2 regions of the Pseudoalteromonas sp. Cn5-37 genome follow, and region 2 is predicted to be linked to the other one. Evidence: predicted binding sites of a transcription regulator. Region 2 holds the regulator's gene; the other holds the start of a gene.
What was found. Region 2 encodes ArgR, which controls arginine synthesis, uptake and breakdown. Its sites were predicted from a motif close to ANTGAATANNTATTCANT; they were not measured.
Positions count from the first base shown of each region.

Region 1 (16,217 bases), on a different contig from region 2:
CGCCATTAAACTATCTAAATTACCAGTTGGCTCATCGGCAAGTAAAAAGCGCGGTTCACCTGCAAGGGCTCTGGCAATAGCCACACGTTGTTGTTGACCACCAGAAAGTTGTTGCGGTAAGTGTTTAGCGCGTGATGCTAAACCAACTTGCTCTAGGCATTGCTCGATTCGGCGCTTACGCTCGGCGGCTTTGATACCGCGATAACGCAGTGGTACTTCAATATTTTCATAGAGGTTCAAATCTGGAATAAGGTTAAAACCTTGGAAAATAAAACCAATTTTTTGATTACGAAGATCTGCACGCTGGTTGTCGTTTAGCTTACCCACGTCAATACCGTCTAACATGTATTGGCCTTCGCTAAAGGGTTCTAACATACCGGCGATGTTTAAAAAGGTGGTTTTTCCTGAGCCACTTGGGCCCGTTACGGCAATAAATTCACCTTCTTCTACTTGTAGGTTAAAGTCACGAAGGGCATGTGTTTGTACCATATCTGTTTGATACACTTTGCTGATGTTGTTCATTGTAAGCATGTTGATTATTCCTTTTATTTGTTAGCGTAAAACCAGTGTGGGTGCTTTTTTAAAGCGATCGTAGTTCGAGATAATTAACTTATCGCCAGGCTCTACGCCTTCAATTATCTCCACAGCATTAATACTGCTTGCACCGGTTTTTATATCGATTAAATAAGCCATGTCACCGTCAACCTTATAGGCATAGGTGCCACCTTGTTGTAAGAATGCGCCGCGTTTTACTTGTAATACATCGTCGCGATTCTCTAATAAAATACGTGCGGTTAAGCGTTGGTTTTGGCGGATGCCAGAAATCTCATTGTCAAAACGTACGCGGGTTGTCACCTCGCGGTTATTCACTTCAGGTGATATAGCCGATAGCGTGCCTGTGACATGACGACTACCTAACGTAAGCTCAACTTGCATACCAAGACCTAGCTCATTGGCGTAACTTTCTGGTACTTGCAGTTCTGCTTCAAAGTTACTTAAATCTACCAATGTCATTAATGGTTGGCTTTGTGTGACCGCTTCTTTTTGTTGCACTAATAAGTTACCCACAATGCCGCTTACACTCGCGGTAATAGTGAGTTCATTTACTTGTCTGAGTAAATCATCAACAATCAGTTGCTGACGTGCCAGATCACGCTCTGCAGCTTTTAGCTCAAATGCGAGGGTATCTTTAGCTAAGCTGACTTCTTGCTCGGCGTGCTTATAAGACAGCTTGGCACGGGCTAAGTCATCAACGGCTTTTTCTAAATCTATTTGGCTAATTAAATGTTTTTCGATTGAGATTTTAGCTCGGCGGTTTTCTCTATCTGCAGCATTGAGTTCAACTTGCGCTAAATCGAGCGCTTTAGTCAGGCTTAGTTTTTGTCTACGCGCTTCAAGTTGCTTGCGCTGTAACTCGCCTTCTAATCTCGCTAATACTGATTGTTGTTGTTTTAGCTCGTTGGTTAGCTCAGGGCTGGTTACGGTTGCGATCACTTCATTTACTTCAACGCTGTCACCGGCTTTAACTTTTAAATCGACAAAGCCGCGTTCTGGGCTGTAAACCTTTGGCGCATTAGCTGCAACGATTTTACCGCTTGCTGCTACATCTCTGGTGAGTGTCTTTTGGCTTACTTCACTAATTTGTAGGCTTGCTGCATCAACCGAGATGCTGCCATCGTTACTGGCAAACAATGCTTGAAAGCCGAGTGCACCAACAAGTATTACACCTGCTGCTAGTATAAGTGGCTTTTTAATGGTGTTTTTCTTGGCCACTGTAATATCTTGGGCACTGGTATCCTTAATCATCATAACTCCTTACGATTCTCAAAACACACAATCATGAAGCCAACGGCAAGCATGGTAAGTGGAGAAGCCATAAACAAACTGATAGTGAACATTTTGAAATCCTCAATTTCGCTGATGTCTTATCTATACCAGTAGCGTGCCAGTTTTTAATTTATTGATTTTTAATTATTTTATGTTTTAACAGTGAGTTAATGTCTGTCCGCGGACAGAAAAAGTGTCCGCTGCGGACACTTTTAAATTGCTGATTGTTGACGCAAGGGTAAAGAACTCAGTCATTGCGACTAAGGTAGTCTGCTCAGATACGTAGTTTGTAACTATGCTAAAGCCAAGAGTAAATAATGATGCAGTTAGGCTAGGCGAGACCCCGTAAAAAACTGCATTGATATTCATATTTTGAATAATTATTCAAAATAGAGCGCAGTTTACGTTAACGTAAATCGGCGGGTTTTTAGATTGTTTTTTTACAAGTTGTTAAATTTGACACCAGTGTCATAAAAAAATAACGGGTAAAATACGACTAAATGTAAAAAAATAGCATAGAATTTAAAAAGTGCTTTAAGTGAGAAATATTCATGAATATGAATATGTATTCAAAACTCTATTGACTCATGAGGTATTTGGCGATAGTTTTGTTCGTCTGCTAGCACTGTCACAAAAGACTGAACCGCTAGTCGTTGTAGCAAGGGGAGGGGTCTATGTTATACGACTCAAAATTAGAAAAAGATAATTGTGGCTTTGGCTTAATAGCTCAGGTCAATGGTCAGGCGAGTCACCGCTTGATTCGAACAGCAATCACTGGCTTAGATCGCATGGAGCACCGTGGGGGTATTTCTGCAGATGGTAAAACAGGTGATGGCTGTGGTTTATTAATGCAAAAACCTGATAGCTTCTTTCGTGCTATTGCCAGCGAACATGATTGGCATTTAGGAAAGAACTACGCCGTTGGCATGGTATTTTTAAATGCCGATCCTGTACTTGCGCAAACAGCTAAAGATGTGTTGAGTGAAGAACTCGAAAAAGAAACCTTGAGCATTCAAGGCTGGCGCGTAGTACCTACCGATGCGTCATGTTTAGGGCCAATTGCAAAAAAACAACTACCCGGCTTTGAACAAATTTTTGTAAGCGCACCAGAAGGCTGGCGTCCAAAAGATTTAGAACGTCGCTTGTATGTAGCGCGTCGTCGTGCTGAAAAACGCCTCGAAAACGATGAACATTTTTATATTGCCAGCTTATCTGGTTTAGTTACTGTCTATAAAGGCTTAATGATGCCTGTAGACTTACCTAACTTTTATTTAGACCTAGCTGATATTCGCATGACCAGTGCGATTTGTGTATTCCACCAACGTTTCTCTACTAATACACAACCTCGTTGGCCACTGGCGCAACCATTCCGCTATTTAGCGCATAATGGTGAAATTAATACGATTCAAGGTAACCGCCAATGGGCGCGTGCCCGTGCGTATAAGTTTGCCTCACCACTTATTCCAGATTTGCAATCAGCAGCACCTTTCGTGAACGAAAGCGGCTCAGACTCTTCAAGTTTAGATAATATGCTTGAATTGTTCTTAGCCGGTGGCATGGATTTATTCCGTGCAATGCGTATGCTTGTGCCGCCAGCATGGCAAAAAAACCGTGCTATGGATGATGACCTACGTGCATTCTACGACTTTAACTCAATGCATATGGAACCATGGGATGGCCCAGCTGGTATTGTCATGTCTGACGGTCGTTTTGCTGCTTGTAACCTTGACCGTAACGGTTTACGCCCTGCGCGCTATGTAATCACTCAAGATGGTTTTATTACCCTTGCCTCAGAAGTAGGTATTTGGGACTACGCGCCAGACGAAGTGGTTGAGAAAGGCCGTGTTGGCCCAGGTGAGTTATTAGTTATTGATACTCATCAAGGTAAAATTTGGCATTCAGATGAGATTGACCAAGATCTTAAGTCACGCCATCCATATAAAGCATGGCTTGAAGCAAACGTTAAGCGTTTAACGCCATTTGAACAGTTATCTGAAAAAGATGCGGGTAACCGTTCTTTTGATGACGAAACACTGCTTAAGTATCAAAAAATGTTTGGCTACACCAACGAAGAACTTGATAGCGTGATTCGTGTAATGGGTGAAAATGGTCAAGAAGCAACAGGTTCAATGGGTGATGACACGCCATTTGCGGTACTGTCAGAAGGCCATCGCTCACTGTTTGATTACTTCCGACAAAAATTTGCGCAAGTAACCAATCCACCAATTGACCCACTTCGTGAAAATCACGTTATGTCACTGGCAACCTGTATTGGTAGTGAGCAAAACGTATTTAACGAAACAACCGGCCACGCTAAGCGTTTACAGTTTGATACGCCGATTTTGATGTACGCTGATATGCAACAGCTGATCAATGCTGACGATGAGCATTACAGCTACTGTAAAATTGATATCACTTACACACAAGAAGAAGGCTTAGAAAAAGCAATCACACGTATTTGTGATGAAGCACAAGAAAAAGCAGCGTCAGGCTGTGTCATGCTTATTTTAAGTGATCGTAACTTTAGCGAAACGCATTTACCGATCCCGGCTGCGATGGCGGTTGGTTCAATTCAAAGGCGTTTAGTCGATAATAACTTACGTTGTGAATCTAATATCATCATCGAATCGGGTAGTGTCCGTGATGCGCATCAGTTTGCGGTATTACTTGGTTTTGGTGCAACGGCAATTTATCCGTACCTTGCATATGAATCATTAGTTGCAATGAGTGACAAAAAGATTTTAAACAAGAGCTATTGCGAAGTAACGCTTGCTTATCGTAATGCGATCAACAAGGGTCTGTATAAAATCATGTCGAAAATGGGGATCAGTACTGTCGCTTCGTACCGCTGCTCGATGTTATTTGAGGCAGTTGGTTTATCAGATGCGGTTGTAGAAACCTGTTTTAACGGTGTAGCTAGTCGTATCAAAGGGGCGTGTTTTACTGATTTTGATGATGACCAACGTAAACTTCATAAGCTGGCATTTAGTAAACGTAAGTTATTAAGTCATGGTGGCTTACTAAAATATGTTCACGGTGGTGAGTACCATGCTTATAACCCAGATGTTATTCAAACACTGCAAAAGGCAGTACGCTCTGGGGATTATAAAGACTACTTGGCTTATGCTGATTTAGTAAATAACCGGCCGATCACCAATTTACGTGACATGTTGGCGGTGAAAATTCCTGATAGCGGTGTGAGTGTTGATGACGTAGAGCCAGCAACTGAGCTTTACAAACGTTTTGACTCTGCTGCAATGAGTATTGGTGCATTATCGCCAGAAGCACATGAAGCACTCGCGATTGCAATGAACCGCTTAGGGGGTTGTTCAAACTCTGGTGAAGGTGGTGAAGACAAGCTTCGCTACGGTACAGAGAAAAACTCACGTATTAAGCAAGTTGCTTCGGGCCGTTTTGGTGTTACACCACATTACTTACGTAGCGCTGATGTCATTCAGATTAAAGTGGCGCAAGGTGCAAAACCAGGTGAGGGTGGTCAATTACCGGGTGAAAAAGTAACGCCGTATATTGCAAAATTACGTTACTCAGTGCCAGGTGTGACCTTGATTTCGCCTCCGCCGCATCACGATATTTACTCGATTGAAGATTTAGCCCAGCTTATTTTCGATTTAAAACAAGTAAACCCAGATGCACTGATCTCGGTGAAACTCGTTTCTGAGCCGGGTGTAGGTACTATAGCAACTGGCGTAGCTAAAGCCTATGCAGATTTAATTACCATTGCTGGTTATGACGGTGGCACAGGTGCAAGCCCGCTTACCTCTGTTAAGTATGCAGGTAGCCCTTGGGAGCTTGGTCTTGCTGAAACCCAGCAAGCGCTGGTAGAAAATGGTTTACGTCACCGTATTCGTTTGCAAACAGATGGTGGTCTTAAAACGGGTCTAGATATCATTAAGGCGGCTATTTTAGGTGCTGAAAGCTTTGGCTTTGGTACTGGCCCTATGGTGGCACTAGGTTGTAAATACTTACGTATTTGTCACTTAAACAACTGTGCGACCGGTGTTGCAACGCAAGACGATACGCTGCGCCAAAAGCATTATCATGGCCTACCAGAAATGGCGATGAACTATTTTAAGTTTATAGCCGAAGAAGCTCGCCAAATTATGGCAAGTTTAGGTGTGACTCGTTTAACAGATTTAATTGGTCGTTTGGACTTACTTGAAGCAATCGAAGGCAACACAGAGAAACAAAAGAAAGTCGATTTGTCGTCAGTGATTGCTGTGCCTAACAACCCAACGGGTGAAACACTGTATTGTAGTGCGCCAAATAGCTCACACTACTTAGGTCAGCTAAATGAAACCTTGCTTGAAAAAGCTAAACAAGCAATTGATGAAAAATCAGGTATCTCACTGGTTAACCGTATTTGCAATACAGACCGTTCAGTGGGCGCTATGTTATCTGGCTATATCGCTTCTAAACACGGTAACCAAGGTATGGCTGCTGATCCTGTCTCTGTTGAGCTTCATGGTACAGCGGGTCAGTCATTTGGTGTATGGAATGCGGGTGGCCTTGAAATGACACTGGTTGGTGATGCCAATGACTATGTTGGTAAAGGCATGGCTGGCGGTAAGCTAGTAATTCGCCCACCGCTGGGTTCATCGTTCGAAAGCCACAAAGCGACCATTGCCGGTAATACCTGTTTATATGGTGCAACAGGCGGTAAGTTATTTGCTGCAGGCTGTGCCGGTGAGCGTTTTGCAGTGCGTAACTCAGGCGTTCAAGCGGTTGTAGAAGGTGTTGGTGACAATGGCTGTGAATACATGACAGGTGGTGTGGTTTGCGTACTTGGCAAAGTAGGTATTAACTTTGGTGCAGGTATGACAGGGGGATTTGCGTATATTCTTGATGAGGGCAACGACTTTGAAAAACGCATTAACCCTGAGCTTGTTGAAATTGTTACCCTTGAAGGGTTGGCGTCACACCAAGAACATTTACGCGGCCTCATTGCTGAGCATTTAGAGCTTACCGGCTCAAACCGCGCTGAGCAGATTTTAGCTAACTTCGATTTATACATGCCAATGTTTAAATTAGTTAAGCCAAAGTCTAGTGATGTAAAAAGTTTACTCGGACACCGAGCGCGCAGTAGCGCAGAGCTTCGTGTTCAGGCTCAGTAAGGGGGTAGTATGAGCGAAAATGTATACCAGTTTATCGATGTACAACGTGTTGATCCGCGCAAAAAGCCAATTTCAGCACGTAAACAATCTTTCGTAGAAATTTACGAGCCGTTTTCTGAGACACAAGTTAACTCACAAGCGGATCGCTGTTTAGATTGTGGTAATCCGTACTGTGAATGGAAATGCCCAGTACATAACTATATTCCACAATGGTTAAAGCTCATTCGTACTGGCCGTATTTTAGAAGCGGCAGAGCTTTCTCACCGTACAAACAGCTTACCAGAGGTGTGTGGTCGAGTGTGCCCACAAGACCGCTTGTGTGAAGGCTCTTGCACACTTGAAGAAGAGTTTGGCGCTGTCACTATCGGTAATATCGAAAAGTACATCACTGATACGGCCTTTAAAATGGGCTGGAAACCAGATATGTCGTATGTGGTATGGTCTGACAAAAAAGTGGCTATCATAGGTGCAGGCCCAGCTGGTTTAGGTTGTGCGGATATTTTAGTACGTAACGGTGTTAAGCCTGTGGTGTTTGACCGTCACCCAGAAATCGGTGGCCTTCTTACGTTTGGTATTCCTTCATTTAAGCTTGAAAAAGAAGTAATGCAAAAGCGTCGTGAAATTTTCACGGAAATGGGAGTTGAGTTTAAGCTAAACACTGAAGTTGGCGTTGACATTACCCTTGATGAAATTTTGGCTGAATATGATGCCGTATTCTTAGGGGTGGGTACCTATCAAAGTATGCGTGCAGGCCTTGAGAATGAAGATGCAGAGGGTGTGTTTGATGCACTGCCGTTTTTAATTGGTAACACTAACCGTGTTATGGGCTATGCAGAAGACAAGCAAGCTTATATCGATATGGCGAACGAAAAAGTCGTTGTATTAGGCGGTGGTGATACAGCAATGGACTGTGTGAGAACCTCTATTCGTCAAGGGGCTACACAGGTTACCTGTGCGTATCGTCGTGACGAAGAAAACATGCCAGGCTCAAAGCGCGAAGTTAAAAATGCCCGTGAAGAGGGCGTTGAGTTTACCTTTAACGTTCAGCCAAAAGGTATTGTGGTTGATGAGCAAGGTAAAGTTGCTGGCGTTAAAATGGTGAAAACGCAACTTGGTGAGCCGGACGAAAATGGTCGTCGTCGTGCTGAAGAAGTTGCGGGTTTTGAGCATGTTATTGAAGCAACTAAAGTGCTCATGGCATTTGGTTTTAAACCTCATAAAATGGATTGGTTAGAACCGTACGGTGTTGAAATCAATCATTGGGGTGGTATCAATGCACCAGAAAAAGGTGAATTTACTCACCAAACAACCAACCCTAAGATTTTTGCCGGTGGCGATATTGTCCGCGGCTCAGATTTAGTGGTAACGGCTATTTTCGAAGGCCGAAATGCCGCGGAAGGGATTATGGATTATTTAGGCGTTTAATTCTAAGGCGCCATTCAACACTTTTAAAAGCAAGCTACCGAGCTTGCTTTTTTATTGCCTATCATTTTATTGATACGAAAATTTAACCTAGTTTTAGAAAAATAATGAAAAAATAGCGCTTATTACCTAAAATCTAGGAATGAATCTAACTGTTGAACAGAAAAAATTCATTATTTCGTACTAACTCCATATTTGCTCCATATTGTTGCGTTTTAATCTTTAGTAGAGGCAGAAGCCCATCTTAATATTTGATGCTAACAACATGGATAAAAAGAAAATGTTTTGCGAACACACAAATGACGAGCAGTTAAGCTTTTTTCAGCCAAATTCGAAATCTGAAAATGATTTACTCAATGAGGTTATGAATAGTGAAGATCTGCACGATATTCTGACTATGGTTTTATTAGATGAAACCTTATCAGATACGCTTAAAGCGATGGTGAAGCAACAACTTAGAACAATAAAAAAAATATAAACGGAAATAGAAATGCCGCAGATATTAGTCGTTGAAGACGACTTAGATATTGCAGAACAAGTGCTGTTGTTCTTCAATGCATCTGGCTTTACCACTCACCACATCACTGATGGCAGTGCTGTGATGTCGTGGGTTAAAGAAAATAATCCGGATGCGATAATTTTAGATGTAATGTTACCCAATTTAGATGGCGTGGAGTGCATGAAGCAGATCCGCGCTTTTTCTATGGTGCCGATTATTATGGTAACCGCGAAAGTCGAAGAGGCTGACAGGTTAAAAGGATTGGAACATGGTGCCGATGACTATGTTTGTAAACCTTTTAGCGGTGCAGAGCTGGTGATGCGTGTTAAAGCTATTTTAAGGCGTTGTGCGTCAGCACCTAGTACCGATGTAGTAGTGCAAGCGACTGATGCAATTTGCTTATTAGAAGATGCGCTTGAAGTTGAAATTAAAGGTGTCTCTTTAGGTTTAACAAAAGTGGAATTTGACGTATTTAAACTTTTGTACAAAGCCCCAAAGCGTGTTTTTTCTAGGCAGCAGATACTTGACCATATCCAACCAAACAACTTTGATATTACCGATCGGGTAATCGACAGCCATATTAAAAATATTCGCAAAAAGCTTAAGAGTTTAGATTTCTCTCCTAAGATAGTCGCTTCCGTTTATGGTGCTGGCTATCGCTATGATGAACGTCAAATCAATTGATTTGGCGTTCATCGCTTTCTAAATTACATACTGTTCGATCACCTTTTCGAATCGAATGGCTAAACACATACACTGATAATTCCCTCGTTTTGATATCTTGCCAAATGCGTTTGCTAGCAACAGGGCATAAAGCGTAATGTAAATATTGACTCAAAGCTTCACCTTCTAGAGCAATTTTGCTTGGCGTTTGCACATACACCTGAATTGCATCAGATGAGTAGTTAATTTTATTTAAGCGCCATTGCCCCAGTAAAAACTGTTTGGCAAAAAATTGCGAGATACGCTGTTTCGCCGCTGCAGATAACGGTGGATACTCTTTCGGTTTTTCATAACTCGCATAATAAAACCCAGCACTCAATAGCACACAAGCAAGCGCGGCGCAGATAGGAAGAGGTGATTTTTTGGTTTTTTTAACTTTGCTTTGGCGGTGTTTACGCTCAACAGATTTTGCCCATTGAGCATGCTTTAATGACTCTGACATGGTTCCATTCCACAGTAGTTTATTATGCTATTTAAGCAATAAAATATGGTGGAAAAATGGAGAAGCTTATTTATTGCTTAAAGGCAGTAAAATTCGGATACATAATCCACCCGACTTACCCGGTAATGCACTGATATTGCCAGACATTAATTCGACAAAACTTTGGCAAATTGATAGCCCCAAACCTGAGCCTCCTGATGCGCGGCTTCGAGATTCTTCAACACGATATAAACGGTCAAAGAGTTTGCCTATATGGGCTTTACCTACACCCGGAGAAGTATCATCGACTTGAATAAACAGCTCTTGCTTGTTAGTTCTCACTTTGAGCCGAACATGACCTGGGCTGTCGGTATATAGGCAGGCATTAGTAAAAATATTATTAAGGATCTGATCGAGCTTTTGTTTATCTACCGTGATCTCAACATCATTAGCAATAATAATGTCTGAAAAAAATGTCAGGTGGTGGCTGCGAACATAATGACGCATGTCTTGCTCGTACTCAGCAAAGACATTTGCAGCATTTAAGCGTTGGAGATTTAGCGCGAGAGTCTTGTTTTCTGCTTGAGATAACTGATACACATCTGAAATTAGGTTGTTAAGTTGCGCTATTTTGCCATTAATTTTGCTATAGGCTAGATCGCGGTTTTCTTGAATATCGAGCTCAAGTGCTTCTATATGCAGTTTTAATACGCTTAAAGGGGTGCGTAATTCATGGGATATATCAGCAAGCATTTTGTCTTTTTCAAGCAGGTTATATTGATAAAGTTTTGCTTTAAATAGCGCTTTTCGATGCTTGAAGTAATAGAGCACGAGCGCAAGAGTCGTGAACAACAAAACAAGACCCGCAGACAATAACCAAATCTGTTTTTCTAGTCGCTGGTTATTCATTTGTGCTGTAGTGAGCTTATTTTTTTGCACTTCATCATCAATACGTTGCTGTTGCTCGATTGCTGTTAATTGCTTTTTGTTTTTTTCAACGGCTTGATTTAAATGTTCTTCAAACAAAGACTCGGCTAGTTTATTTTCAAGCTTCAATTGCTCAGTTGCGAGTTTGTAGTCACCGATAAGTTCGGCATAAACTGCGGTGTAGCCATGCAGCTTTTTATTTAGTAACCGATTATCAATTCCTTCGATAAGTTCTTTTGAACGACTCAAATAGAGGTCAATCAATTGTGAGTTCTTAAGTGGCAGGTGGAGTTCAATTAAATTGAAATATGAATATATTTGACTCAATGCTGAGCCAGATTTAAGTGCTGCTCTGAGGCCTGAATCTGCACTACTTAAAGCCATATGTTTATTTTCGAGCTTTAAATATAGTTGCATTAGCGTATGCTTTGCTGTTGCCATTCCTTCATAAGCATTTAAATCAGCTAAGCGTGAGTAGGCATTTTTTAATAAGGGTAAAGCTTGCTCATAGTCACCACGTTTATAAACTAACTTTGCCAACTGTAAGCTGGTATCTGCAATGTTTATTTGATTTTTTGTTTTAATATCAAACTCAAGTGCTTTTTTGTAGAAGTATTCAGACTGAGCAAGATCATCTAGGCGATGAGAAAGGTTTGCTAAATTATAAAAATTGGTGGCGATTAACTCATTATCTTTACTGCCAATTAAAAGCTTTTGTGCTTTTAATTGCTGAAACATAGACTGGTCTAGGTCATTCAACGTGTCATATAAGGTACCCAGATTACTATGGCTTTGTGCCTGTTTGTTTTTATCCTTTAACTCGTAAGCTAGTTTGAGTGCTGCCATATAATGCTGCTGAGCTTGGGTCGTTTTAACTTGACGTCTGTAATTGATACCAAGCTCTTTTTGGATTTGATAATGCTCTTCTTTGGACAACTCAGCAATATGCTGTAAAGGTAAGAGTAACTCTATTGCAGCCTCGTATTGCCCTTGTTTTCTTAATATGGGGGCTTTTATCAAATCAATCGTTGATTTTGCGACAGGCGTGCTATTGCTTTGTAGTTGTTCAATTAACAATAGTGCTTTTTTTAGGTTTCCTTTCTGCTCTAAGGCAAATATTTCTTCTATCTGCGGTATGTGATCTGTATTAGCCATACAAGGAAGAGAAAGAAGAGCAAGGATTAAAGTTACAGTTAGCTTCATTAAATATTTCGGTGACCAATTTTGCCGTTATGCTACTGAGAAAATGTGTGGAAAATATGGAGCAGTAAGAATATTAAAACATTGAGAATATAGAAAATCAGAAGTTATTAGCCATTGCCAATACTAAAGTGTGTTTTACATAATTGGTGCTAATTGTTATGTCTGTTTTTATAATAAATCGAGACAAATCAGTAATTTCTGATTGTGTTTGAACTGTAGCGAAATAAAATTATTGCGTACAAAATTTAAACGTAATGGTCTGATGCTAAAGCAGTAATTTAATTATTTTTATTAATTATTTTAGTTAGTCGGCCTAATTTTTAGGTGTAATAATATGAAAAAATCGCTACTTTCAGTTCTTGCAGTCACAAGTGCTTTATCTACAAATGTAGTCGCTAATGAATGTACGGGTGAGTTGTATGGAATTAATTCTGGTCGCGGCCATCTAGGCATTGTTTTTTCTTTAAATGAGCAAGAGCAAACAGCCGCTATTCACTCAAAAGCAAAGTTTTCTTCTGCTGCTATAGCCTATGATAGTGCAAGGGATCGCTTATATTATGTTTCAGCTCCTCGACCGCTAACTTACAAACTTGATCCTAGTGATTTGAACTTATCTGAAGATGAGTTAAAAGATCTGCCAATTAAGGGGGCTAAATACAAATATACTCAGCTTGCTTATGTTGATATGGCAACTGGTGAACACACAGTAGTTTCTCGATCTAATCCAATGACTCGACTGGCTTATGACGCTAATACTGACATGATGTACGGCTCTAAAGGAAGCAAGTTATATACTGTTGATCCTGTATCAGGAAAAACTACATTACTTGGTAACTTAACTGGCTATGGCGACAGCTCAGATATTTTACGCGGTGATATGGTTTTTAAAGATGGCCAACTATTTTTGATCAGTGCTACGAGTATTTTTTCCGTTAATTTGAACACATTGGAGTTAACGAAAAAATCAGAGCATGGCTTAATTGCTGTTACAGGTGCTGCGCTTGATCAAAATGGTGAGCTATTAATTTCTAGAGAAATTATAAACGATCAAGGTCACTATAATACTACCAAGTTATATAAAGCATCGATTGAGACTGGCAAAACGTGTGCAATGGGAACCTACCCGATGCGCATAAATGATTTGGCGCTAAATACAGCAAAACCAGTTGCTTGCTATGCTCAAGCTACATGTAGTGTAGAGCCAGACTCTTTTGTTGTTACAAGTATTGATACGCTAAGAAAAGCAACCTGGCAAGGTTATACACTAAATGGCCACTTAATGGATAAACCACTTGCGAAGCTTTTAAGTACAGAAAACTTTGGTGAACAGGGAACTGTTTATAAAACAGTATCTGTAAATCATGATTTTGCAGCGGCAAATTCGATTACTGAAGCTGCGATAGATGCTTATGGCACCGATGTTTTCTTTATTGGTAGTTTCCACAAAAGCGACTTCACAGATAGCGAATTAAATGAAGCTTACAATTGGTCCCTTAAAAAAGGAAACGTAGCGATAATAGCGGGTGATTCTGACTACCCTGAAGAAAAAGTGTATACGACTTGGGGCTATACAGTTACTCGCGATGGTTATGTTGATGGTCCAAATACACAAAACCCAGAAGGAGTAGGTAGTGCAGCTCAAGAGGCAATCTTTGCAGGACCATTTGGTGAAGTATCTCGCTTTTTCCAAGCTGGTGGCGCAAAAGGTTACTTCTCTGAAATGCCTTCAGGGACTCAAGTCTTAGCTGTAAATCAGGATGGCTTGCCTACAATTGTTTTAGATGCTGCAACAGGCGACATAATACTTGCTGATAGCGGTATGCTGACAACACAAAATAAAGAAGACAACTTTACTGATGGTACCGAGGTATCGAGCATGTCAGACCGTTTATTTATGAACTTAATCAATTATGCGAGTGAAATCGATTAATTGTAATTTTAAACGCTAATTGAAATCGCGAGGCTTGTGGTCTCGCGATTTTGTTTGTGAGTTTTATATCAATTTCGTTCAAAATTATAAGGAGGATAGTAATAAAGTTGAACAGGAAGTGAGTTATTTTTACATTGAAAGGAATTTAAAATGAAAAAGTTTTTATTATCTACAGTTAGCCTTTTAGGCTTAATACCTGCTGGCCTTAGCGCGTCTGAATGTTCGGGTGAGTTATATGGAATCAACTCAGGGAGAGGGAGCTCGGGCTTCGTTTTTTCTTTAGATGAGCAAGCGCAAACGGCTAACATTCATTCTGCTGCAAAGTTCTCATCCGCAGCAATGGCTTTTGATAGCTATCGAAATAGACTCTATTATGTTTCAGCCCCAAGACCTTTAACTTATAAACTGGATACGAGTGTTCTCAACTTATCAGATGAAGAGTTAAATGATCTGCCTATAAAAGCCGACAAGTATCGATTTACACAACTCGCCTATGTTGATATGTCTACAGGCAAACACACTGTAGTGGCACGTACTAACCCTATGACCCGTCTTGCTTATGACCCTAACAAAGACGTTATTTATGGCTCTAAAGGGAGTAAGCTTTACCAGGTTGCTATTGATTCAGGTGAAACTCAGTTCTTAGGCAATATGAAGGGCTACGATAGTAGTTCAGATATTCTGCGTGGCGACATGGTTGTTAAAAATGGTGAGGTTTACCTCATCTCTGCCACAAGCATTTTTTTATTGGATCCGGAAACACTGGAGTTAACAAAAAAATCTGAACATGGTTTAACGACGGTAACAGGTGCTGCTCTAAATCAAAATGACGAATTGGTAATTTCCCGTGAAGTCATTAATGATCAAGGTAATTTTAATATTACTAAATTATATAAAGCATCAATCGAAACGGGTAAAACATGCACATTGGGGACATACCCAGTGCGAATAAACGATTTAGCACTAAATACTCTAAAGCCTGTTGCATGTTATGCGCAGCCTACTTGTAGTACAGGAGTAGAGTCGCTTGTAATTACGAGTATTGATAAGCAAAGAAAGGCACGATGGCAAAACTACACATTAAACGCTTACTTGTTTGATTTACCGATGGCTAAACTTGCAAGTCCAGAAAATTTTGGTGAAAGTGGGGTTGTAGCTAAATCAGTATCGGTTAATCATGATTTTGCGGCATCAGGCTCAATTACTCAGGAAGCGATTGAAAGCTATAACACTGATATCTTCTTTATGGGTAGTTTTTACAACAGTGATTTTACTGAAACTGAAATTGCAGAGCTATATAATTGGTCAGAGAAGAAAGGAAATGTTGTCATCATAGCATCAGATTCCGATATGACTGACGAGAAGGTGTATTCAAAGTGGGGTTATACAGTAACCAGAGAAGGCTACATAGATGGACCAAATACCCAAAACCCAGAAGGTTTAAACTCTCAAATACAACAAGCTATATTTGCAGGTCCTTTTGGAGAGGTTACACGCTTTTATCAGGCCGGTGGTTCAAAGGGGTACTTCTCAGTAATGCCAGAAGAAAGCCAAGTGTTAGCTGTCAATCCAGATGGCTTACCGACAGTGGTTTTTGACTTGAAATCGGGTGATATATTACTCGCAGATAATGCAATTATTAACTCTCAAAATAAAGTTGGTAATTATACCAATGGTACCGGAGTTAGTAGTATGACAGACCGTTTATTTATGAATTTGATATATTTAGCTAGCGAAATCGAATAACGCTAATCAGCAAATAAGAACTAAAATCGCGAAACGTGCTGTTTCGCGATTTTTTTTGCAGCCAAAGTAATTTCATTACCAGCAACTAGTAAGTGTATTTTTTATCTTGTTAGTGTGTTGTTTAACCAATAAATAATTAATGCCAACAAGCAATGAATGAATACCTGCAAACACAACTAACCATGATGAAAGCTCAGCTGTTAGATGATTAACCATTATCAGGCTAGCTAACATGATGACCAATGAATAATTTAATACTGTTTGTAATAATTGCTTAAATCTTAAGTGCTTCCAGCGACTCCATAGAACCAGCAACAATGTAGTTGAGGGCAAGACAAACAAAATACATTTAAATAAAGCAACGAATAACTGCGTATCGTTATAGGG
Region 1 covers NZ_JAKGBA010000001.1:581,354-597,570, reverse strand. Annotated here, with positions in the region: gene L1266_RS02665 (ABC transporter ATP-binding protein) at 1-531, opposite strand, end outside; gene L1266_RS02660 (efflux RND transporter periplasmic adaptor subunit) at 553-1,806, opposite strand; gene gltB (glutamate synthase large subunit) at 2,502-6,959, shown strand; gene L1266_RS02650 (FAD-dependent oxidoreductase) at 6,969-8,384, shown strand; gene L1266_RS02645 (hypothetical protein) at 8,662-8,859, shown strand; gene L1266_RS02640 (response regulator) at 8,872-9,564, shown strand; gene L1266_RS02635 (hypothetical protein) at 9,557-10,045, opposite strand; gene L1266_RS02630 (ATP-binding protein) at 10,112-12,154, opposite strand; gene L1266_RS02625 (hypothetical protein) at 12,489-14,084, shown strand; gene L1266_RS02620 (hypothetical protein) at 14,235-15,830, shown strand; gene L1266_RS02615 (hypothetical protein) at 15,906-16,217, opposite strand, start outside.
Region 1: gltB (glutamate synthase large subunit) is a predicted target of ArgR. The motif match lies at 2,384-2,401, and genes of this name have one in related genera.

Region 2 (16,217 bases):
GCCATTGTCTATGCAGATGAAGCATGGAATGGGGCATTCTTTAATTACGCTTGGCAAAGCTTTAAAGTGGCTGTAGTGGTGAGCATTGCAACTATCCTATTGAGCTTATTGGTATTGTTTTATCAACGCATTGCGAAGCAAGCTTACCCTTTGATCCCTGGGCGTTTAGCAAGTACTGGCTATGCCTTACCTGGTACTGTATTAGCGATTGCTGTATTGCTGCCATTAACTCAGCTAGATGATGCATTAAATAATTGGCTTGAGCCTTTTGGTCTATCACCAGGGTTACTTTTAAGCGGTACTTTATTTGCGATGATTTTTGCTTATGTTGTACGTTTTTATGCGATTGCGCATGGCGCGCTTGAAAGCAGTTTTTTACGTATTAGCCCATCGTTAGATATGGCCAGCCAATCAATGGGCAAAGGGCCCATGCAAACCCTTTGGCGAGTACATTTACCGCTATTAAAACGCGGTATTTTAACAGCTGGTTTGTTAGTGTTTATTGAGTGCATGAAAGAGTTACCTGCAGCTCTATTACTCAGACCTTTTAATTTTGAAACCCTAGCAACTCATGTTTTTCAATATGTTAGTGATGAGCAATTGGAGCTTGCGTCAATTTCAGCCTTGTTTATCGTGTTAGTTGGGTTAATCCCTTTGTATTTCGTTAATCGTTCGATGGAGCAAAATCACTCATGAGTCATTTGATAATTAAAGACTTAGCTTATCAGTACAATGCGACTCAGGTGTTGAGTGAACTAAACCTCAATGTTGAACAAGATGAAATCGTCTGTTTGCTTGGCGCAAGTGGCTGCGGCAAAACCACCACCTTAAAGGCAATTGCCGGGATTTTACAGCCTGATCAAGGCTATATGAGTATTGATTCAAAAGTGGTCAACGATAGTGGGCTGTTTGTTGCACCGGAAAAACGTAATATTGGCATGATGTTCCAAGACTATGCGCTGTTTCCTCATTTAACGGTAAGCGACAACATAGCGTTTGGTCTTAGCAATATGAGCAAAGCGCAAAAGCGAGAGCGTGTAGATGAAATGCTTAGCCTTGTTAAACTCGATGGTTGTGCACAGCGATACCCGCATCAGCTTTCTGGTGGCCAACAGCAACGTGTGGCAATAGCCCGTGCACTTGCTTACAAACCAAGTTTATTATTACTTGATGAGCCATTTTCGAATATTGATACACAAGTGCGTTTTGAGCTTATTGCAGATATACGCCGAATTATTAAAGCTCAGCAGGTTTCTGCGGTATTTGTTACTCACTCAAAGGAAGAAGCTTTCGCATTTGCTGACACGCTTGCGGTTATGCATGGTGGAAAAATAGCCCAACAAGGCTCTCCTGAGCAGTTATTTAGCCAACCTAACTCAAAGGTGGTTGCAGAGTTTCTTGGTACGGGCATATACTTAACGGCAAAAGTATTAACGCCAACTGAATACGAAACGGCGTTTGGTGTGGTTCACTCATTGACACCGAACAATGCAGATTGTCAGCAAGGTCAAGTGTATATAAGACCGCACCATATTCAGTTGTGTGAAGCTGCGCACAGTGACGCAAACAGTTTAACTATTTTGCACAGGCGCTTTATCGGTACGCGTTATGTATATCGAATTAATATTGCAGGGCAAGAGTGTGAAGTTGCTGCAGAGCAAGACCGCGTGTTAGCTGTTGAGCAACCTTTAAAAATAAAAATAATGCCGCACACAGTCAATTTTTTTCATGATTAGTAATAAATAACAATCTTGAATCCTTGGCTTTGTGCAAATAACGAGAAGCTAAGGATTCACTATGGCGCAAGCGCAATCTGGGATTTGTGCTGAAGCAAACTTACATGGTTTGCACCTGTTTTTTAATGTTTACGATGGCCACGATGAGTCATTACGTAAAAAACTAAAACGCGTTAGCGTCATTCAAGATGAGTTTGCTGATCAGTTCTCAGAAGCCATGCTATCGTGCGTGGTTGCCCTTGGTGCTCAGTATTGGCCGCATATCTTGCCCGAGTTTATTCCTAGTCAATTGCAAAGCTTTCCGAATGTAACTCACAGTGAGCATGTGATGAGTGCCCAGCCATTTGATTTGTTTGTACAAATTCGCTCAGACCGTGAAGATGTAAACCATCTATTTGCCCTGCAAATCCTAAAATTATTAACACCGGATGTTGAGCTGGTGGAGCAGGTCCGTAATTTTCGGTTTTTAGATGGACGTGATTTTAACGGCTTTATTTATGCAGGCGATACACCTCATGGCCGTCAAAAGCGTAGTACAGCACTTATCGACAAACCGGGTCACTTTGAAGACCAAGGCAGCTATATTCATGTTCAGCGCTTTGTGCATGATTTGAGTGTCTGGCAGCACTTATCGTTATCAGAGCAAGAGCAAATCATGGGGCGCACGCGTCTAGATAACACCTTGATTGTGCCTGCTGTAGAAACCAGTCATGCGGTTCGTAGTGAATTAAAAGATGAGCATGGCCAGCCTCTCTTGCTAAACCAAAGCATGCCATTTGGTGATGTGCATAAGCAGGGAATTTTAATGGTTTCGTGTGCGGCGCAAGGGGATGCGTTTGAGCAGGTATTAAAGAGTCGCTTGGGGCAGGGCGATTGCTATGATCATTGGCTCGATTTTACTCAAGCCGATATGGGATCTGCGTTTTTCGCCCCGTCAGTAAACTTCTTAAAGCAGCTTTAAACGGTATCGAATAAAGTGCGTACGCGATCAAGCGTCACATCGATTTCAGAAATCTTCGCAGGGGCGATAAAAATAGTGTCGTCGCCTGCAATAGTGCCTAGTACGCCATCTGCTTTACCGAGTGAATCAAGTAAACGAGCAATTAATTGTGCTGCGCCTGGACTGGTGCGAATAATGATCATCATTTCGTTATGCATAATATCAATAACAAGCTGACGCAGTGGGCTTTTCGCTGTTGGCACACCCATTTCAGCCGGTAAGCAATAAACCATTTCTTGTTTTGCATTACGAGTACGTACCGCACCAAATTTGCTTAACATGCGAGATACTTTACTTTGACTAATATTATCAAAGCCTTGCTCTTTTAATGCTTCGACAATCTCACCTTGTGAACCGAAGTTTTCTTCTTTTAATAGCGCTTTAAACGCTTTGATCAGTGCTTCTTGTTTGTCTTGTGGTTGCATGTTGCCGTTTCTTTATTCATAAAATGTAGGGTAATTCTACACAACTCTGCATATTTATGCAGTATTAGTTTACAAAGTCGTCCAAAATGCTGTGTCTTTACAGCCAAGTTTACAACTATGGTCGAAATTATACGCGAAATAAGCAGGATAAATTTGTTTTTAGTCGCTAATTTCATTATCTTTAGGGCCACAAATATTTCCTACCTCAAATTACGGAGAATTCCAATGAAAGTTGCTGTTTTAGGCGCAGCTGGCGGTATCGGCCAAGCATTGTCTTTATTATTAAAAACAAGTTTACCTGCAGGTTCTGAATTATCGTTATACGATGTTGCCCCTGTTGTTCCTGGTGTAGCGGTTGATCTTTCTCACATCCCAACAGACGTTAAAGTTGAAGGTTTTGGTGCTGACAGCTTAGACGCAGCATTAGCTGGTTGTGATATCGTTCTTATCCCAGCGGGTATGCCACGTAAGCCAGGCATGGACCGTGCGGACCTTTTCAACGTAAACGCAGGTATCATCAAAACATTAGCTGAAGGCATCGTTAAAAACTGTCCTAAAGCGTTAGTAGGTATCATCACTAACCCAGTAAACGGCACTGTGCCAATCGTTGCTGAAGTATTCAAAAAAGCGGGTACTTACGATGCAGGCCGTGTATTCGGTATCACAACGCTTGACGTGATCCGTTCAGAAGCATTTGTTGCTGAACTTAAAGGTTTAAGCGCAACTGACGTTAAAGTTCCAGTGATCGGCGGTCACTCAGGTACTACAATCCTTCCTCTTCTTTCTCAAGTTGAAGGTGTTACTTTCACTGACGAAGAAGTTGCAGCATTAACTCCACGTATCCAAAACGCAGGTACTGAAGTTGTTAACGCTAAAGCGGGTGGCGGTTCAGCGACTCTTTCTATGGGGGCTGCAGCAGCACGCTTCTGTATGTCTTTAGTTAAAGGCTTACAAGGTGAAGAAGTAGTTGATTACGCATACGTTGCAGTTGAAAACGGTGACGCAGCATACTTCGCACACCCAGTTCGTCTAGGTAAAAACGGCGTTGAAGAAATCCTTTCTTACGGTGAGTTAAGTGCATTCGAAGAGCAAGCTAAAAACGACATGCTAGCTACACTTAACAAAGACATCCAAGAAGGTGTTGATTTCATCAACGGTTAATTCCCGACAGATGATAGGCGATTTTTAAATCGCCGAAAACAAAAAAGCCTGCAAATGCAGGCTTTTTTAATGGCTCGAATAAATAGTGTTTAGTGATCGCGGGCAACGGCGATACGGGCCAAACTCTCTAAGGCTTGTTTGTACGGTGTATCTGGTAAGAACGCAATACAAGCAATTGCTTTGTCAGCTTCTTGCTCAGCTTTTTGCATTGCAAACTCAAGGGCTTTAGTGTCAGCTAATGCCGCTAGAATGCTTTCTAAATGGTCCATACCATTACCAAGCTCAATAGCTTCGCGTACTAGCTTAACTTGCTCTGGTGTGCCTTTTTGCATTGCGTAGATAAGCGGTAGGGTAGGTTTACCTTCAGCTAAATCATCGCCAATGTTTTTACCAAGTTGCTCGGCATCAGCGTTGTAATCAAGTACATCATCCACTAATTGGAATGCAGTGCCAAGATGCATTCCGTATAAGTTTAATGCTTCAAGGGTTTGTTTGTCTTGCTCGGTAATAATTGCAGCAAGGCCGGTTGCAGCTTCGAACAATTTTGCCGTTTTGCTGTAAATAACCTGCATATAGCTTTGTTCTGTGGTGTCAGGGTCATTACAGTTCATTAGCTGTAATACTTCACCTTCAGCGATGACATTGGTTGCATCCGCTAAAATTTGCATGATTGGCATTTTACCTAGGCCAACCATAAGCTGAAATGAACGTGTATAGATAAAGTCACCGACCAAAACGCTAGCTGCATTACCAAACTCTGCGTTGGCTGTAGGCGTACCACGGCGCAAATGTGACTCGTCGACAACGTCGTCATGCAATAAAGTGGCGGTATGAATAAATTCGATGATAGTGGCAAGCGTAATATGGTCTTTGCCCTCATAACCAAGTGCTTTTGCCGCTAAAATGGCCAACATAGGACGAACGCGTTTACCGCCACTGTTTACTATGTATAAACCGAGTTGGTTAACCAATGCGACATCTGAGCGCATTTGGGCATGTATAAGTTGATTGACGTCATCCATTTCATTTTCGATTAACGTCTGGATAGCTTTTATATCCATTGATCTCCGAGCCAATATTTATGGGTATACGGGGCTGATTGTACAACAAAAAAAGCGCTTGCTCGATATTTTGTGATGATTCAGTAAAAAAACACTGTAAAGTTTTTTATTTGAGATCAATTTTGCCAAGATAAATTTATAACCTTGATTAATAAGTGATCAGCTTTTTGAATTTTAAAGGTGCCTATTATTAGCGTAATTTAATTGTCATGAGATCGTAAAAACCGCTTGGCATGTGGTGTTTTTAGGATAGAATAGGGGAAAATATTGAATTGCTCTCAATGCAGCTATTTTTTATTCATTTTATCGAAAAAGAGGCTTGCTAGTTTTTGCACATTAGCGTAAACTTCGCGCCCTATTGAAGAATATTTTAGTTGCGTCGATTTGAGGGCGCACAGACGGAGTTAATTATGTACGCGGTTTTCCAAAGTGGTGGTAAACAGCACCGTGTGACTGAAGGTCAAACAATTCGTCTTGAGAAATTAGACGTTGAAACTGGTGCAGCAGTTGAATTTGATTCAGTACTTTTAGTTGCTGATGGTGAGAAAATCGAGATCGGTGTACCGTTCGTAAACGGTGGTAAAGTAACAGCTGAGGTTGTTTCACACGGTCGCGGTGAGAAAGTTAAGATTGTTAAATTTAGACGTCGTAAGCATTCTCGTAAGCAAATGGGCCATCGTCAATGGTTCACTGAAGTTAAAATCACTGGCATTAGCGCTTAATTAGAGGTACTGAGAAATGGCACATAAAAAAGCAGCTGGTAGTACTCGTAACGGTCGCGATTCAGAAAGCAAACGCCTAGGTGTTAAGCGTTTTGGTGGCGAATCAGTTCTAGCGGGGAGCATCATTGTTCGTCAACGTGGTACTCGTTTCCACGCTGGCGCAAACGTAGGTATCGGTAAAGACCACACTATCTTCGCAAAAGCAGATGGTAAAGTTCAATTCGAACAGAAAGGTCCTTTAAACCGTAAATACGTAAATATCGTAGCTGAGTAATCATCTCGATATTTGAAAAACCCCGCCTTTGCGGGGTTTTTTGTTTTAAGGCACATAATAGTGCGTATAAATATATACCTAAGCGCCTTGGCATTGGGTGCTGAATAGGGCACTTAGGTATATAATAGAGTTATTAACAAGCCAATCTTAAAGTGAGTAATCATGAAGTTTGTAGATGAAGTAGAAATTCGTTGTGACGCGGGTGATGGCGGCAGCGGTGTCGTATCTTTCCGACGTGAAAAATATGTACCAGATGGCGGTCCTGATGGCGGCGACGGCGGCGATGGCGGCAGCGTTTATCTACAAGCCGATGAAAACTTAAATACGTTAATTGATTACCAATTTGAGCGTTTTCATAAAGCAGAGCGCGGCACAAATGGTCAAAGCCGTAACATGACAGGTAAAAAAGGCGCTGATTTAACGCTTAAAGTACCTGTTGGTACACGTATCATTGATGTTGACACTGAAGAGTCATTAGGTGATTTGATCAAGCATGGTCAAAAGGTTGTTGTTGCAAAAGGTGGTTTCCATGGCTTGGGGAATGCACGTTTTAAATCAAGTACAAACCGCGCTCCACGTCAAAAAACACTAGGTACACCTGGTGAAGTTCGCAGCTTACGTCTAGAGCTAATGCTACTTGCTGATGTTGGCTTACTTGGTTTACCAAATGCTGGTAAATCAACGTTTATCCGCAGTGTTTCTGCAGCTAAACCAAAAGTGGCAGATTACCCGTTTACGACGCTTATTCCTAATCTTGGTGTAGTACGCCCAGATGCGAATAAGTCATTTGTAATTGCTGATATCCCAGGTCTAATCGAAGGCGCTTCAGATGGCGCAGGCCTTGGTATTCGCTTCTTAAAGCATTTGGAGCGTTGTCGTGTATTACTGCATATCATTGATGTTATGCCTGTAGATGGTACAAACCCGGTTGATAATGCCTTTGCGATTATTAATGAGCTACACCAATACAGCCCTAAACTTGCTGAAAAGCCGCGTTGGTTAGTATTTAACAAAATTGACCTATTACCAGAAGATGAAGCTGAAGCCCTGTGTAATGAAATTGCCGAAGAGCTAGGTGAAGAGGCTAATGTTTACCGTATCTCTGCTGCGAATAAACAAAATACTCAAGCATTGTGTCATGACATTATGGCGCTACTTGATAGTATGCCGAAAGAGAAATTCGCTGAAGAAGAGAAAGAAGAAGTTGAATTTAAGTGGGATACTTACCATCAGAAAGCGACCTCTCAAGACGATGATGATTGGGATGACGACTGGGATGATGATGACTACGATGTGGAAGTTATCTACCAACGATAAAATTTAAAACTGAAAAGGAGCCATGCGCTCCTTTTTTATTAATAAGAAAAAAGTATTAAGGTTTAGTGTGAAAATTTCAATGATTGCTGCAATGGCAAATAACCGAGTAATTGGCCAAGACAACCAAATGCCATGGCATTTACCCGCCGATCTGCAACACTTTAAAAAAGTAACCATGGCAAAGCCTGTGATCATGGGCCGTAAAACATTTGAATCAATAGGTCGGCCTTTACCGGGTCGTCAAAATATTATTATCACGCGTAATGCTGATTACACAGCTGAAGGTATTGAGGTGGTTACTTCACCAGAGGCTGCGCTGGAATTGGTTGCTGATGTTGAAGAAGTAATGATTATTGGTGGCGGAAATATATACGAACAATTCCTGTCTCAAGCAGATCGTCTATACTTAACTTTTATCGACCTTGAAGTGGAAGGTGATACGCAGTTCCCAGATTACGAAAGTGTTGCTAATTGGACAGTTGCCGAGCAAGAAAAGCATCAGCCTGATAACAAAAACCCTCACTCGTATACTTTTGTAACCCTGTACAAAAATTCGTAACATTATTGCGGTAAAATTAATTAGTTGGTACAATATTACACAATCTTGGTAAGAAAAAAGTATTACATAAGGGCAAAATATGATGAAGTTACCAAATATGTTACTTGCAGCGGCTGTTGTATCAGCGTCAGTTGCGTATACAGCACCAGCAAAAGCTGATGATCAATTAGCGGTTTCTATCTGTGAATATATCGCAGCTGATGATAAAAACCGTTTGCGTAGTAAGCTTAAAAGCTCACGTGTGAAAATTCGTAACATTTTTGATGCTGTGAAATGCAATGGCAATAACATGCTTCGTCATGCAATCGAAAGCGGCGCGGCAGATACTGGTGAGTATATTGTTAAGAACTTATCAAAAAGCTCTTTAGAAGATGGTGCTGATATTGCTTGGGCTGAGTCGAACGGTCACGGTGGTTCACCACTAATCGCTGTTATTAAAGACCGCGCAGGCCTTTAATTTAAGCGCCAAAAGAATTTAAGAAACCGCACTCGTTGCGGTTTTTTTGTGCCTGTAAGGTAAGTAACTTGTTGAGAATCTCTCGTTTATTAAAAACTGGAAGCTTCTAAAGTTGAAGCCTTCCAGTTTGAGGCATTTACTGCTTGTTATTTATGGTAGCTTAAACAGGTTTCTACTTCGTTCTTCGAACCTAAGATCACCGCCACACGTTGGTGAATAGCGTCAGGTTGAATGTCCATGATGCGCTCAGTGCCTGTAGAAGCTATGCCGCCAGCTTGTTCGATTAACATTGCCATTGGATTTGCTTCGTATAATAAACGTAATTTGTTAGGTTTATTTGGATCTTTCGTGTCAGTTGGGTAAGTAAAAATACCACCACGACATAATACACGGTGCACATCACCCACCATTGCAGCAATCCAGCGCATGTTGAAGTTACGACCACGTGGGCCTGTGTCACCAGCAATTAAGTCATTGATGTAATTTTGCATCGCCGGTTGCCAATGGCGTTGGTTTGAAGCATTGATAGCAAATTCGCTGGTCTCTTCAGGTACGCTTGCAAAATCTTGTGTTAATAAGAAAGTACCGTGCGTTTTATCTAAGGTGAAAAAGCGTGTGCCCTTGCCAGTTGTTAACGCCAGCACGGTTGATGGGCCATATAACACATAACCCGCTGCAACTTGGTTTTTACCCGGTTGCATAAAAATACTAGGATCAGCTGGATCTGAACCTTCAGGCGCCGCCATAATTGAGAAAATCGTACCAACGAGTGAGTTGATATCAGTATTTGATGAGCCATCAAGTGGGTCGAATGCAACAATGTAGTTGGCATCTGGATTACCCGCAACGGTGAAGTCTTCTTCTTCAGAGGCAATGGCTTTTACGTAGCCCGATTCTAATAAAATATCTTTTAAAAGTTGGTTAGTTAGAACATCGAGTTTTTTCTGAGTTTCACCCTGAATGTTTTCGTCTAGGGTTGAGCCTAATACGCCAGATAGGGCGCCTTGACCAACACGAAATGAAATTTCTTTACATGCCGCAAGTACCGTTCTGATCAATGAGATCAGTTCACGAGGGCAACCATCTTCTAACAATACCGGTGGGAGTCTACGCATTCTATTTTCCTGATAACGTTGTAGCCAGACATTTTTAGTGTGAGAGAGAATGTCTTAGCAAGCGCTGAATTTCGTCTTAAATAGCTGATTTTTATAAACGGTACTTTATACTGCTTAATACCTATACAGTATTTAAAACGCGAATAACAAAGATAAGATTATGCAAAAAATACCATTACTACGATATCTGCTCTTAGCTGTGCTACTAACTATGATAACTCAAGCACACGCAGCAATTAAGTCTATAAATGATTTTACTGAAGAAATGACTCATTTTTCAGGCTATTTTTCATTTTACTACGACACAGAAAACGGCAAATTGTATCTTGAGGTGGATAAACTCGAGCAACAATTTTTACTACAACAAAGCCTACCTTACGGTGTTGGTTCAAATGATATTGGCTTAGATCGCGGTCAGTTAGGTGACACACATTTAGTACAGTTTGAGCGTTTTGGCGATAAGGTAATGCTAAGAGCCATCAATACTTATTACCGCGCTAATACTAATAACCTTGCGGAACAACAAAGTATTAAAGAGGCGTTCGCATCGAGTATTTTAGCGGGTTTTAGTGTTGTAGCTCAGTCAGATACTGCGGTACTTGTGGATTACACCCCTTATTTATTAAGCGATGTTCATGGTGTAAGCCGTCGTTTATCAGCAACCGGGCAGGGAAGTTTTAATCTAGATAGCAACCGCAGTGCGGTATATTTAGCACGTTCAAAAGCGTTTGAAAAAAATACAGAATTAGAAGCCGTGCTTACTTTTCATGGTAATAACCCAGGAAAGTATGTACGCCAAGTGAGCGCAGACCCTTATGCGCTGACAGTACATATGCATCACTCATTAATTGAGTTACCGGACGATAACTACACCCCTCGCAAATTCCACCCTCAAGCAGGTTTTTGGAGCATTGAGCACAAAGATTATGCGGCAGCGCTGGGTGAGTCTATGTATGTGCGTTACATTCCACGTCATCGTTTAGCGAAAAAAGATCCGAGCCTGCCAATCAGCGAACCCGTTGAGCCGATTGTTTATTACTTAGATCCGGGTGTACCTGAGCCAGTTAAAACAGCGTTACTTGATGGTGCTAAATGGTGGAATGATGCCTTTAATGCAGCAGGTTATAAGAACGCATTTATTGTTAAAGTGCTCCCTGATGATGCCGACCCTATGGATATACGCTACAACGTAATTCAATGGGTGCACCGTGCAACCCGTGGTTGGTCGTATGGCAGTTCAGTGATTGACCCTCGAACTGGCGAAATTATCAAAGGCCATGTGACACTCGGGTCACTGCGTGTTCGTCAAGATATCCTAATTGCAGAAGCATTAGCAGCTCCCTATTTTGAAGGCAATGAAGTGGCTAAGCGCTTACAAGCCATGGCACTTGATCGTATTCGTCAATTAAGTGCCCATGAAGTCGGGCATACTTTAGGTATTTCGCATAACTTTGCAGCGTCAGTGGCAGACAGAGCCTCTGTGATGGATTATCCACACCCACTACTGAGCTTTAATGAGCAAGGTAAATTAGATGTAAGTCGTGGCTATGCTGCTGGCATGGGCGTGTGGGATACCCAAGTGGTCAAATACGGTTATAGCGACTTCACCAATCAAGATGAAGCACAGCAATTGGCTGCTATTTTAGCTGAGAACAAAAGTAAAGGGTTGGAGTTTATCTCAGACAGTGATGCCCGCGCTCAAGGTGGTGCTCACCCAACAGGGCATTTATGGGATAACGGCAGTTCACCAAGTGATGAGCTAATGCGTGTACTTGATGTTCGTAAACAAGCGCTGACGAGCTTTGGTATCGAAAACATCAAAACAGGCACTGCGTTATCGCAATTAGAAGAAATGCTGGTGCCACTTTATTTGTTCCATCGCTATCAAGTAGAAGCTGCGGTTAAACTAATTGCTGGTGTGAATTATGAGTACGAAGTACGTGACGGCTCGCAACCAAAAGGGGCACAGGTTGTGGCAAAGCAAACGCAACAAGCAGCAGTGGATGCACTCCTTGCAACGCTAAAAGCCGAAAACCTTGTTTTACCTGAGTCAGTATTAGCGCTTATTCCACCAAAAGCGTATGGTGAATCTAAATCACGCGAAAGTATTGTTGGTCGCACAGGACTAACGCTTGATGCGATGGCGCTGCCTGAAGTTGCTGCAGCACATAGCTTGAGCCTACTTTTTAATAGCCAACGCATTAACCGTTTAGCACAGCAGCAAGCACGAAGCGATGCATTTTATGGTTTAGATGCGTTATTAGCACAAACTTATCAGCAAGTTTTTGAGCAAAAAATTGCTTCAGGGATGGCAGGTAAAATTAGCCAACGTGTACAGCTTTTAACGGCGAAACAGTTTGCCGATTTAGTGGCAAGCAATGAGGTGGCACCCGAAGTACAAGCACAGCTTCGTTACTACTTAGCTAAACTTGCAAAGAGTTACCAGCAAGAATCAATGCTAGGCAGTGCATCCGTTGGTAATAGTGCATTTAAGCAATATTTAAGCGAGCAAATCAGTCACTTTTTAGAAAACGGTGAATGGCCTGCAAACTTTAAAGTGTTGCCAATGCCACCGGGTTCGCCAATTTAACTCACCTTTCTTTTAAGACGCCTAGCATAGCTAGGCGTTTTACTTGCATAAAATTGGATATTTGCTAATCTAGCGGCCTTCCTTTTTTGTCTTTTTGAGGTGTATATGGCGTTCTTTTCTCGCTCGTTGTTAGCAGCGGCCATTACATTCTCTAGCTTTTCCAGTTACGCAACCCTAGAAAAAAAACAATGCGATGTAGAGCTAAGCCATGGCTTGATCATCACTGATGATGTCATTCGTATTGTTGATAAAGGTCAAACTCGCGTACAAATCAACAACGATAACCAATTGTTTATACGAGGTTATTGGGTTGATTTAAGCCCAGAAGAAAGCCAAGTTGTGGAGCAGTTCAGTCGCGGTATCAGGCAAACCGTTCCTGAACTTGTTGATTTGGCGACCGATGGTGTAAACCTTGGCTTAAGTGCCATCGAGCAAGTTGTTGAGGGCATGTCAGACAAAGAGCCTGAAGTGCTAAAAACTCAACTGCAATATGTTGAGCGTGCACTAATGGATAAATTTAAGCGTGGCGATGACTTTTTCTTTATTGCTCCGCAGTCGCTGTCGAAAATCGATGACTTTTTTACCAAAGAAATCAGCCAAAAAATTCACTCTGCAGTTCACGGTTCACTTGGCGCTATTTTAGTTTCGCTAGGTGATGCCTTTAAATCGCGCGAAGGTAACATCGAAGACCGTATCAATGATATGGGGCAGCGTATGGACATCATCTCAAAAGAAATTGATAAATCACTACAAAAGAAAGCAGAGCAATTAGAGATGAAAGCCTCAGAATACTGTGAGTGTTTGAACTCATTAGATGTCACTGAGTCACGATTACAACAAATGGTGCCGGGGATGGCCGATTTTGATTTGGTACAAATAAAGTCTTAATACGAACTTAAAACGAAAAAGCCCAGCAGTTGCTGGGCTTTTTCGTTTTTACTTGTTTGAATTAGCTAAACTTAGCGGTTTCAGTTTCTAAATCGCTAGTAAGGCCTTTGATCAAATCGGTTGCTGTATGAGCCTGATTAGATACATTAGCCGTTTGTGAAGCCGTGTCTGAGATAGTTACGATGCGCTTGGCGGTGTCTTCACCAGCATCAAGCTGCTCTTTTGCAGCAATGGCTATTTGATGGCTCATTTGTGCAATTGCGCTGAGTGAGCTGGCAACGCGTTTTAGCTCTTCATTGGCTTTAGTCGACTTTTCAACGGTTTGTTCACTGGTACTCATACTGAGCGAAACAGATGACTTGGCATCTTGGGTTGCAGCTTGTAGTTTGCCAATCATATTGCGGATTTCTTCAGTGCTGGTTTGTGTGCGCTGAGCAAGCCCACGAACTTCATCAGCAACCACAGCAAAACCTCGTCCTTGCTCACCTGCACGGGCAGCTTCTATTGCCGCATTAAGCGCAAGTAAGTTCGTTTGTTCGGCAATACCTTGAATAACACTCAGTACATTTGCGATGTTATTTACTTCATCATCAAGCACTTGAATGTTATTACCAGCGCTGTCAATTTGCTGCTCTAAAAGCGCGATAGTATCAGCAGCCTCGCTGGTTAAGTGGCTGGCGCTTTGACCTTGTTGCTCAGCTTCTTGCACTGAGTAAGCGGCTTGCTCAGCATGTTCTACAACAGTTTGTGCTGAGGCTGTTAACTCGGTAATAGCTGAAGCTACCATTTGAGTTTCTTCGTTTAGGCTACGAGTGAGTTTGTCGAGCTCAACAGAGCGAGACTCGTTATCAACACTTTGATTTTTTAAGCTATCTGTAACGCCTTTAATGCCGCCAACAACGCCACGTAAACCTTGCTGCATGTAATGCATAGCAGCAATAATGCTTTCAGGTGGAGCATCTTGGCGAATATGTGAGTTTAAGTTGCCGCGAGAGACGTTTTTTACAATACCAATTACTTCGTCAATTTCGCCGCCCAAGGCATTAGTGAGCGATGAACCAAAGCGGGCAATGGCAAAGGTCAGCGCAATGGCAATAAGCATAGATAAGCCCAGCAGCCACTTTGCAGTATTCCAATAACGTTCATCAACTTCTTTGGCGCTAATGCCTGTACCAACATACCAGCCAAACAGCGGTGTTTTTTGTACTACAGAGGTTAAATCAACGGTTTCACCGTCTCGCACCGAATCCCAGTGATAGGTGATGATTTTATTGGTCGTGTTACCCACGAGATTTTCGACCATACGGCCGATACTGTTGCCGCTGGCATCTTTAAAATCGTTAAAGCTGGTGCCGTGTAGTTCTGGGTCGTGCGGCGTGGCGACAAAATCTAAGTTGTTGTCGACGACATACACATATTCTGAGTCGTGGTATTTATTTTCTCGAAGTACCTGAATCGCGAGCTTCTTTGCTTGTGCTTCTTCGAGTTGATTGCTTTTAACCATCAACTCAAATTGCTCAACAATATTGGTGGTGCTCTTCATGAGTTGGTTGATACGCGCGATGTTGTCGCTTTCGCTGGCATGGCGTAAAGATTGTAAGCCAAGTAACGCTATCGCAGATAACGCAATAAACATAGCGATAGCAAATAAGGTGATTTTTGTTTTTAAAGCTAGTCCTGATAACACAGTCAGCCTCCTTTATTATTTCCCCTGTTAACTTTTACCACGTTTGTCTGGTTTTATTAAGGAGAAATGACAGCGTTATCATGACTTTTGCTCAAGTACCTATTTAGAGCTTTAGTTCGGCTTCTGTGAGGGCACGATATTCACCGCTTGCAAGGCTTTCATCGAGGGTGATGCCAGCTATTTTTTCACGATGTAATTCAACAACTTTATTACCTACAGCCGCAAGCATTCGCTTAACTTGATGGTATTTACCTTCGCAAATTGAAAGGCGTAAGCTGTAGCTTGCAAGTTTTTCAACAACCGCAGGGCGAGTTAGCTCTTTTTCGTTGTGCAATTGCACCCCTTGCTCTAACGCTGCAATGGCTTCTTCATCAATAGGTTCTTGAGTTTCAACTAAATAGGTTTTGAATTTGTTATGCTTTGGTGCAGTAATTTTGTGTGACCAGTCGCCGTCATTGGTGATGATCACTAACCCTGTGGTGTCGATATCTAAACGGCCTGCAACATGAAAGTCGCTCATGTTTGGTTCATCAAGTAAGTCGAATACAGTTGGGTGGAGGTCATCTTTGTTGGCACACACATAGCCCGCTGGTTTATGGAGCATAAAGTAGCGTTTGCCTAAAAACACCAGCGGCTCGCCTTGCCAGCGCACGGCGTCATCTTGGTTGATTGAATAATCAAATGAGGTGATCACCTCGCCATTAACAGTGGCGTATTTACGTTTGATACCTGCTTTGGTTTTGCTTCGAGGTAACTCGGCAATATGGCTAATAAATTTATCTAAACGGCATGGAAATTTCATTGGGATCACATTTTTAGTCGGCTACAATGGCGGCGAGTATAGCGGATACTAGTTACCTATGACAGTACAGCAAGGACAAATATTACAGCATTACCAAGCGCAAATAGCCAAAGGTGATTTGCAAGAAGACCGTGCCCAGCGCATAGCGATAAATGCTCTTGATAATCTAGCCACAGAATTGGCTGCACCAAGCCATTGGTGGCAAAGCGCTAAGCCAATAAAAGGGGTTTACTTATATGGCCCAGTCGGGCGTGGTAAATCCATGTTAATGGACGTGTTTTTCAAGCTTGTTAATATTGACGCTAAGCAGCGTTTGCACTTTCATCATTTTATGAAGCAAGTGCATGAGCGCTTAACTCAGCTGCAAGGGCAAAAAAATCCGCTGACGGTGATTGCTAAAGAGTGGGCAGAGCACATTCGCTT
Region 2 covers NZ_JAKGBA010000002.1:49,521-65,737, forward strand. Annotated here, with positions in the region: gene L1266_RS05000 (ABC transporter permease) at 1-696, shown strand, start outside; gene L1266_RS05005 (ABC transporter ATP-binding protein) at 693-1,736, shown strand; gene L1266_RS05010 (Dyp-type peroxidase) at 1,798-2,697, shown strand; gene argR (transcriptional regulator ArgR) at 2,694-3,161, opposite strand; gene mdh (malate dehydrogenase) at 3,387-4,322, shown strand; gene ispB (octaprenyl diphosphate synthase) at 4,412-5,383, opposite strand; gene rplU (50S ribosomal protein L21) at 5,794-6,105, shown strand; gene rpmA (50S ribosomal protein L27) at 6,122-6,379, shown strand; gene cgtA (Obg family GTPase CgtA) at 6,542-7,696, shown strand; gene folA (type 3 dihydrofolate reductase) at 7,776-8,255, shown strand; gene L1266_RS05050 (DUF3718 domain-containing protein) at 8,335-8,712, shown strand; gene L1266_RS05055 (class 1 fructose-bisphosphatase) at 8,859-9,827, opposite strand; gene L1266_RS05060 (zinc-dependent metalloprotease) at 9,988-12,417, shown strand; gene L1266_RS05065 (YggN family protein) at 12,523-13,305, shown strand; gene L1266_RS05070 (methyl-accepting chemotaxis protein) at 13,367-14,941, opposite strand; gene rsuA (16S rRNA pseudouridine(516) synthase RsuA) at 15,096-15,794, opposite strand; gene zapE (cell division protein ZapE) at 15,853-16,217, shown strand, end outside.